2 regions of the Kitasatospora cineracea genome follow, and region 2 is predicted to be linked to the other one. Evidence: riboswitches for the same ligand, from Rfam matches in the RefSeq annotation. Region 2 holds a riboswitch; the other holds the start of a gene.
The links. A riboswitch is a leader RNA that binds a small molecule or an ion and turns the genes downstream of it on or off. The one in region 2 is predicted to bind cobalamin.
Positions count from the first base shown of each region.

Region 1: linked by a shared signal. The riboswitch ahead of EDD39_RS32415 (cobalamin biosynthesis protein) and the one ahead of nicT (Nickel transporter NicT) in region 2 are both predicted to bind cobalamin.

Region 1 is NZ_RJVJ01000002.1:1,393,150-1,397,691, reverse strand. It holds partial or broken gene EDD39_RS32420 (cobyric acid synthase) at 1-1,154, opposite strand, end outside; gene EDD39_RS32415 (cobalamin biosynthesis protein) at 1,276-2,214, opposite strand; cobalamin riboswitch at 2,246-2,376, opposite strand; gene EDD39_RS32410 (rhamnogalacturonan lyase family protein) at 2,468-4,542, opposite strand, start outside.
Region 2 is NZ_RJVJ01000001.1:4,114,745-4,119,286, reverse strand. It holds gene EDD39_RS18745 (DMT family transporter) at 1-840, shown strand, start outside; gene nicT (Nickel transporter NicT) at 848-1,957, opposite strand; cobalamin riboswitch at 1,988-2,199, opposite strand; gene EDD39_RS18735 (DUF6445 family protein) at 2,281-2,973, opposite strand; gene EDD39_RS18730 (Fpg/Nei family DNA glycosylase) at 3,058-3,864, opposite strand; gene EDD39_RS42100 (TetR/AcrR family transcriptional regulator) at 3,942-4,508, opposite strand.

The DNA of each region.
Region 1 (4,542 bases), on a different contig from region 2:
CGCCACCCCCGACGGCCGGGCCAGCACCTTCTCCGCGCCGAACACCACCCGGGTCGGCAGCAGCCCCAGGCCGGCCACCGGGCCGGACGACTTCGACTCCACCGCGTCGACGATCTCCCGCCCCAGCATCTGGTAGCCGCCGCACACCCCCAGCACCGGCAGCCCCGCCGCGACCCGCGCCGCCAGCGGCCCGGCCAGGCCCTGCGCGCGCAGCCAGGCCAGGTCCGCGACGGTGGCCCGGGTGCCGGGCAGCACCACCAGGTCGGCGTCCGCCAGCTCCTCGGGGCGGGTCGCCCAGCGCACCAGCACGCCCGGCTCCTGGGCCAGCGCGTCCACGTCGGTGAAGTTCGACAGCCGGGGAAGCGCACCACCGCGACCCGCAGCACCTGAGCCCCCACCGGCCCGCCCGCCGCCGGACGGGACGCCACCGACGCCAGGCCGAGCGAGTCCTCCGCGTCCAGCCACAGGCCCGGCAGCATCGGGAACGTCCCCAGCACCGGACGCCCCGTCAGCTGCCGCAGCATCTCCAGGCCCGGCGCCAGCAGCCGGGCGTCACCGCGGAACTTGTTGACGAACCACCCGGCGATCAGCGCCTGGTCGTCCGGCGACAGCAGCGCCAGCGTCCCGAACATCGACGCGAACACCCCGCCGCGGTCGATGTCCCCGACCACCACCACCGGCAGCCGGGCCGCCGAGGCCAGGCCCATGTTGGCGATGTCCCGGTCCCGCAGGTTGATCTCCGCCGGGGAGCCCGCGCCCTCGCACACCACCACGTCGAAGCGCCCGCGCAGGTCCGCCAGGCACTCCAGCGCCCGCTCCAGCAGCACCGGTTTGCGCTCCCGGTAGTCCAGCGCCCCGACCTCCGCGACCGCCCGCCCCAGCAGCACCACCTGGCTGCGCCCGTCCGCGCCCGGCTTCAGCAGCACCGGGTTCATCGCCGCCTCCGGCGCCACCCCCGCGGCCTGCGCCTGCATCGCCTGCGCCCGCCCGATCTCCGCCCCGTCGACCGTCACGAACGAGTTCAGCGACATGTTCTGCGCCTTGAACGGCGCCACCCGCACCCCCTGCCGGGCCAGCCAGCGGCAGATCCCCGCCGTCACCACACTCTTCCCGGCGTCCGAGGTCGTACCGGCCACCAGCAGCGCGCCGTTCACCGGCGAACTCCTTTCGAGACGCCCCGACCGGGGCTCGCGGAACCGCACGCGGCGGACGGCGGCATGCCGAAGTCCCGTGCCGGCAATGTCAGTCGCACCATCAGCCCGCACCGCGGCGGGGTCACCTGCGCCGCCGTCCGCCCAGTGCCCGCAGGGCCAGCGTGGCCGCCAGCGCGAGCGCGCCGACCCGGCGCGAGAGGCGGCAGGCCCGTTCGATGTCGGCCGTGCCGACCGGCGGCAGGCCCGCGCCCAGCACCGGCCGGTGCTCGACCCGTTCGCCGTACCGCAGGGTGCCGCCCAGCTGCACGCCCAGCGCCCCCGCGAACGCGGCCTCCGCCTGGCCCGCGTTGGGGCTCGGGTGCGCGGAGCCGTCCCGCCGCCAGACCCGCCAGGCCCGCCCGGGCGCGCCGGACGCGGCGACGGCCAGCAGCGCGGTCAGCCGCGCCCCCGGCCACCCGGCGACGTCGTCGAGCCGGGCCGCGGCCCAGCCGAAGCGCCGGTAGCGGGCCGACCTGTGCCCGACCATGGCGTCCAGCGTGTTGACGGCCCGGAACGCCAGCAGCCCGGGCACGCCCGCGACGCCGCCCCAGACCAGGGCGTTGACCACCGCGTCGGCGGTGTTCTCGGCGACCGACTCGACCACCGCCCGGGCCACCTGCTGCTCGTCCAGGCCCGACGGGTCGCGCCCGCACAGGTGCGGCAGCCGCTCGCGCGCGGCGGCCAGGTCGCCGTCCGCCAGCGAACGCCCGATCGCGGTGGCCTCCCGGGTCAGCGACGTCCCGCCCAGCACGGTGAAGGCGGCCCCGGCGGCCAGCGCCCCGGCCGCGACGGGGGAGCGCCGGACGGCCCGGACGGCCAGCGCCGCCCCGGCCGCGACCGTGCCGACGGCGAGCGCGGTGTGCAGCGCCCCGGCCCCGCGGTGGTCGCGCCACAGGCGGCGCTCCAGCCGGGCCGCGGCGGTGCCGAACAGGGCGACGGGGTGTCCGCGCCGGGGGTCTCCGAGCCGGGCGTCCGCGAGGTATCCCGCGGCCGCGCCCACCAGGTACGGGGCAGCCCCCATGGCGTCGTGTCCTCACTCAGGGTCCGCGCCCTGGATCGACGGAACGGGGGCCAGAGTCTCCTGACTTCCGGTCACCCCCGCGCGGGGTGGTCCGGTCACAGTGGCGGGACCGCGCCGGACTCGCACCGGCTTCCTCTGCTTGCCTCCGTTTGGCCCGAAGATCCCACCACGCCCGGTTCGAGGCAGTCAACCGAGCGGGTGGAGGGGTTGGTCACATACGGCCACCGGGGCCGCCGAGGGGCGAGGTGCCAGGTCAGGGCGTGTGCACGACGGGCCGCGGCGCGGTCGGCATGCCGTCGCCGAGGAAGAAACCCGGGTGCGGCGGCTGGTTGTAGGCGGTGTTCTGCCAGGCGACGGCCTCCCGGTACTGCACGTCGTGCATCAGCGTGGTGATCCGCAGCGGGGTCGGCACGGGGGTGGAGTAGATCCGCAGCGCCCGGTTGTCGGTGGTGGGCCACACCACCTCCTCGCGCCAGTCGCCGAACAGGTCGGCGGACAGCGACGGGGTGGCCTTGGTGCCGTTGTTCGCGTGCACGCCCGAGGCGGTCAGCAGCCGGGTGTCGGCCGCGGTGCCGTACTTGTCGACGTGGGTGCCGTCGAGCAGTTCGCGCACCGGGTCGCCGTCCCACCAGAGCGTGAAGTTGGCCGAACCCGGCTTGCGCCCGACGTCCTGCCCCTGGGCGCTGTAGAGCCCGCTGACCCCGGACGACCAGGACTCGGCGCCCGGGCTGCCCGCGTACACGTCGTCGGAGACGCCGCGCCCGTTGTCGCAGCCGCAGTCGGGCTGGTGCCACAGGATCCGGCCGGTCCGGGCGTCGGCGAACCAGGCCGAGTACTTGGTGGTGGTCTCGTCGACCTTGAACTCCTCCAAGCCCGGGCGGCTCGGGTCGAGGTCGCCGACGTGCATCGCGTCGCCGTGCCCCTGCCCGGTGTTCCACAGCCCGTGCCCGTCGTCGTCCACGGCCATCGCCCCGTAGACGATCTCGTCCCGCCCGTCGCCGTCCACGTCCGCGACCGCCAACTGGTGGTCGCCCTGGCCCGCGTAGGCGCCGTTGCCGGAGGCGTCGGTGTCGAACCTCCACCGCTCGGTGAGCTTGCCGCCGCGCCAGTCCCAGGCCGTGATCACGGTGCGGGTGTAGTAGCCGCGGGCCGTCACCAGCGACGGGCGCGAGCCGTCCAGGTACGCCGTCCCGGCCAGGAACCGGTCCACCCGGTTGCCGTACGAGTCGCCCCAGGCCGAGACGGTGCCGCGCGGCGGGTCGTAGTCCACCGTCTGCAGCGCGGCGCCGCTGCGCCCGTCGAAGACCGTCAGGAACTCCGGCCCGGACAGCACGTACCCGCTGGAGTTGCGGTGGTCGGCGGTGGCGCTGCCGATGGTCCGCCCGGCGCCGTCCACCGTGCCGTCCGCGGTCTTCACGGCGACCTCGGCCCGCCCGTCGCCGTCGTAGTCGTACACCTGGAACTGCGTGTAGTGCGCGCCCGAGCGGATGTTGCGCCCCAGGTCGATCCGCCACAGCCGGGTGCCGTCCAGCTCGTACGCGTCCAGGTAGGTGTCGCCGGTGTAGCCCGACTGCGAGTTGTCCTTGGCGTCGGTCGGGTTCCACTTCAGCACGAACTCGTACTGCCCGTCCCCGTCGAGGTCGCCCACGCTCGCGTCGTTCGCCTCGTACGTGTAGGAGCCGCTCGCGTTCGACCCGCCGGGCGGCGGCGTGATCGGCACGTCCCGGTAGCCGTCCGCGAAGCCGACCGAGGCCGGCGAGGCGGCCTGCTCGACCCCGCCCACCACCGCCCGCACCGTGTACGAGGCCCCGGCCGGCGCGCCGGCGTCCAGGTAGTCCGTCGCGGTGGCCAGCGGTGCGGCGTTCACCCTGGCGCCGTCCCGGTACACGTTGAACGCCACGTCGTCCGGGTCGGTGGCCAGCCAGCGCCAGGACACCAGGTTCGCCGTCCCGCTGCGCACCGAGACCAGCCCGCGGTCCAGCTTCTCCACCTGCCGCCCCTGCCCGGCGGGCGTCCCCGACGGGGAGCTGCCCGGTGACGGGGTGGCGGTCGGACTCCCGGTGCACACCGTCCCGTTGAAGGTGAACGAGGAGGGCACTGCGGCCGCGCCCGGCACCGAGCCGTTGAACCCGAACCCCACGGTGGCGCCGGACGCCACCGAGCCGTTGTAGTCCAGGCTCTTCGCGGTGACCTGCGTACTGCCCGCGGTCACGTCCGCGTTCCACGCCTGGGTGACCTGCTCGCCGTTGCCGAACGACCACTGCAGCGTCCAACTCGTCACGGCCGCACCGAGGTTGGTGACCTTCACGTCCGCCCCGAAACCGCCCT
Region 2 (4,542 bases):
GCCGCCTTCGCACTGCTCGCCAGCCTGCTGTGGGGCGTCGCCGACTACGGGGGCGGGGCGATCACCCGGCGGCTGCCCGCGCTGACGGTGGTGGTGCTCTCGCAGACGGCCGCCGCCGCGGTGCTCGCGGTGGCGGTGACCGCCACCGGCGGGTGGGGCGGGGCCGGGCCGGCCCTCTGGTACGCGGTGCTGGCGGGCGCGATCGGCCCGTTCGCGCTGCTGGCGTTCTACCGGGCGCTGGCGCTCGGGCCGATGGGTGTGGTGTCGCCGCTGGCCACCGTCGGCGTGCTGGTGCCGATCGGGGTGGGCCTGTTCCTCGGCGAACGGCCGGGCGCCGTCCAGGGGTTGGGGATCGCGGTGGCGGTCGCCGGGGTCGCGCTGGCGGGCGGTCCGCAGCGCGGCGGGCCCGCGGTGGGGCGGCGGGTGCTGGTGCTGACGCTGGGCGCCGCGTTCGCCTTCGGCGCGGTGCTGGCGCTGGTCGCGCACGCCGGGGCGGGCGGCGCGCTGCTGCTGACGCTGTGCGTGCAGCGGTTGACCAACGCGGTGGTCGGCGCCGGGATGCTGGCCGCGCAGGCCCGCCGGCAGTCGCTCGAACTGCGGGCGGGCCTGCGCGAGTTGCCCGCGCTGACCGCCGTCGGGGTCGCCGACGTGGCCGCGAACGGCCTGTACGCGGCCGCCTCCTCCCCGGGGTCGGTGGCGGTGGCGGCCGTGCTGGCCTCGCTCTATCCGGTGGTCACCGCGCTGATGGCGCGCGGCCTGCTGAAGGAGCGGCTGCTGCGGGTGCAGGTGCTCGGTGCGGGCCTCGCGGTGGCCGGGACGCTGATCCTGGCCACCGGTTGACGCGCCGTCAGGACGCCTGCGCGAACGTCCGGGAGCGCTTGGCGATCCGCCAGTAGCCGATCGCGGCGGCCCAGACCACCACGAACAGGCCGACGATCACGAAGCCCACGTTGTCCAGGCTGAGGCCGGCGATCCAGCCGGTGACCGGGTCGGCCAGGTCGAACTTGTCGTGCAGCACGGCGACCAGTTCGATGGTCCCGATCACGAAGGCCACCGCGATCGACAGCCCCGTGATGGTCAGGTTGTAGTAGACCTTGCGGACCGGGTTGGAGAACGCCCACTGGTAGGCGAAGTTCATGAACGTGCCGTCCAGCGTGTCGAACAGGCTCATCCCGGCGGCGAACAGCAGCGGCAGGCAGACCACCGCGTACCAGGGCAGGCCGGAGGCCGCGCCGGAGCCCGCCATCACCATCAGGGTGACCTCGGTGGCGGTGTCGAAGCCCAGGCCGAGCACCATGCCGACCGGGAACATCTGGCCGGGGCGGCTGATCGAGCGGGTGGCCCGGTTCAGCAGCCGGGCCAGGAAGCCCCGGGCCGCCAGGTGCTTCTCCAGCTCGGCCTCGTCGTACTGGCCCTCCCGCATCGCCCGGAACACCCGCCAGATGCCCAGCAGGGCGACCAGGTTGAGCGCCGCGATCAGGTAGAGGAAGGCGCCGGACGCGGTGGTGCCGATGGTGCCCAGCACCCGGTGGGTGGTGGAGTCCTCGTCCATCAGGGTGCCCGCCAGCGCCGCGCCCCCGGCCACCAGGCCGGCCATCAGCACCACCATCGAGGAGTGGCCGAGGGCGAACCAGAAGCCCACCGAGACCGGGCGGCGGCCGTCCGCCATCAGCTTGCGGGTGGTGTTGTCGATCACCGCGATGTGGTCGGCGTCGAAGGCGTGCCGCATGCCCAGGGTGTACGCGGTGAGGCCCAGGCCGACGCCGAACACCTGGGTGCCGACGGCGTAGTGGTGCGGCGCGACCAGGAACAGCAGCGTCCCGAACGCCGCCACGTGCATGGCCAGGATCACCGCCATCAACCCGGCCGTGCGCAGGGTGTCCTCGCGCCGCCAGCGGAAGGCGGGAAGGGGGGAGCCGGGATTGTCCCCGGGCAGGGTCGATTCGGGCGCGGTCATCCGCGTTCACGCTCCAGCACCTCGTGGATCACTTCGTGAGATGCCGTGGCCGGTCTCCTGGCTGACGGGGTGTTGCGCGCCGGCTCCCGGCCTTCCCGACCGCGAGCGGCCAGTGGCACGGGGTGGGAGCCGACGACTCCCCGATCACAGTGGCGAGGGCCGCTCCGGACTCCTGCGACCGAACACTCTCGTGACGGTCGCAGTGCACCGGCTTCCCGAACACCACGGCCCGCCCACCGTAGGCCCGGCGCGGGCGCGGCGGCAAGGGCGCGTCCGGTCCGGTGGCGTAGATCACGCCTGGTCAGGGCCGCGCTGACGGGAGGTCAGGCCATCCAGAAGAAGACGCAGGTCATCCGCTTCTCCGCCAGCACCGCCCCGTGGTACTCGGTCGCGGTGTGGATCAGGTTGGCGGTGTAGAGCAGCAGCCGGTTGTAGCGGTGCGGGACGGCCAGGTCCTCGGTGAAGGAGTCCGGCGGGACGAAGCGGGTGCCGAGGGCGTCCACCAGGTTGTTGTGCGGGGCGACCACGCTGTTGCCGCCGAGCCGGCCGCCGGGCAGGCTCTGCCGGTAGAAGCTGGTGCCGCAGCGCTTGGGGACGGCCGGGTTGAGGTAGAGCACGGCGGCGTAGCGGCACAGCGAGCGCGAGTCGGTGTGCGGGCGCGGCTCGCACTCCCCCGCGCCCACCACCTGCACGCAGTTGTGGTTGAAGGTGCCGCCCTCGGCCTCGCCCAGCGCCCAGATCCGCTCCGCGCCGGTGGCCTCCCGGACCAGCTTCTCGACCTGTGCCAGCTCCTCCGGCTCCAGCCCGGGCATCGCCCGCAGGCCCGGCCAGGACTCCGGCCGGTGCGGGTAGCCCTCGTCCCAGTCGGTGCGCGCCAGGTGCCGGGCGCGCACCGCGTCCGGGTCCGGGAGGACGTCGTCCAGCACCCAGTAGTCACGGCCCCGGGTGGGCTTGCGGTACGGCAGGACCGGGAGCGCCGGGGTGGGGCGCGGCCCCTGGAACGGGAGAGCGGGCATGGCCCCGACAATAGGAGCGCCGTTCCGGGCCCTCGCCCAAGACCGGGTCAACCTTGCGTCAAGGCTTGCCGTGGTGACGGTGCGTCAGGACTGCTGGCAGCGCGGGCACCAGAACAGGTTCCGGGCCGCCAACTCCTCGGTGCGGACCGGGGTCCCGCAGACCAGGCAGGGCTGGTCGTGCCGCCGGTAGACGTACACCTCGCCGCCGTGGTCGTCCACCCGCGGCGGGCGGCCCATCGCCTCCGGGGTGTGCTCGGGGCGGACGGTGTCGATCCGGCCGGCGGCCACGCCGTCGTGCATCAGGGCCACCAGGTCCGCCCAGATCGCGTCCCACTCGGCGCGGGACAGCTCGCGGCCGGCCCGGTGCGGGCTGATGCCGAGCCGGAACAGCACCTCGGCGCGGTACACGTTGCCGACGCCGGCCAGCACCTTCTGGTCCATCAGCAGCGCGGCGACCGTGCTGCCGCTGCGGGAGATCCGCTGCCAGGCCGCGTCGCCCGCCTCGCCGGGGCGCAGCGGGTCGGGGCCCAGGCGGCGGTGGACGGCCGCCTTCTCGGCGGGGGTGAGCAGCTCGCAGGCGGTCGGGCCGCGCAGGTCGGCGTAGCCGCTGTCGTTCACCATCCGCAGCCGGACCTGGCCGACCGGCGCCGGGGCCTCGCCCGCCCCGAAGTCGTACTTCCCGTACAGCCCCAGGTGCACGTGCAGCCAGTGCTCGCCGAAGCCCAGGAACAGGTGCTTGCCGTGCGCCTCCGCCTCGTCGAGCACCCGCCCGTCGATCAGCGCGGCCCCCTCCGCGAAGCGCCCCTGCGGGCTGGACACCCGCACCGGGCGCCCTCCGAACAGCTCGTCGTTCTCCCTGGCCAGGCGGTGGATCACATGCCCCTCGGGCACCGGCGGTCAACTCCTCGGTCGTGGTGGTGGCGAGGAGTCCATTCTCCCAGGCCGCTCGGACAGCCCGGGCCGCCGCCTCAGAGGGCGGCGGCGGCTTCGCACAGGGCGGCCAGCTCGGCCAGCGCCAGGGCGGTGAAGTCCTGGCCGGGGCGGGCGGTCCAGGCGGCGAGGGCGGCGCGCAGGGCGAGCAGGGCGAGCTCGGCGGTGAGGCCGGCGGCCGGGTCGGGGGTGCCGCGCTCGCGCAGCGCGGCGGTGAGGGCGGTGGCGAGGGCCTCGCGCTTGAGCAGCTCGCGCTCGGTCAGCTCCGGGTTGGCGGCGACCACCTGCTGGCGCTCGCGGACGGCCCCGTGGCGCTCGGCGGTGAAGGCGCGCTCCCCGGCGGCGGCCAGCGCGGCCTCGACGGCCTGCCGCGGGCCCGCCCCGGGCGGGGTGGCGGCGACCGCGTCGGTGAGCAGGCGGACCAGGGCGTCGCCGCCGGAGAGCACCTCGCGCTTGTCGGCGAAGTGCCGGAAGAAGGTGCTCTTGGCCAGGCCGGCGCGCTCGGCGATCTCGGCGACGGTGGTGCGGTCGTAGCCCTGCCGGACGAAGAGTTCGAGCGCGGCGCGCTCCAGCCGTTCGCGCGCGTTCGGGTCCCATCTGGCCATGCCCGGATTCTACGTGACAGGACTTGGTCGCATC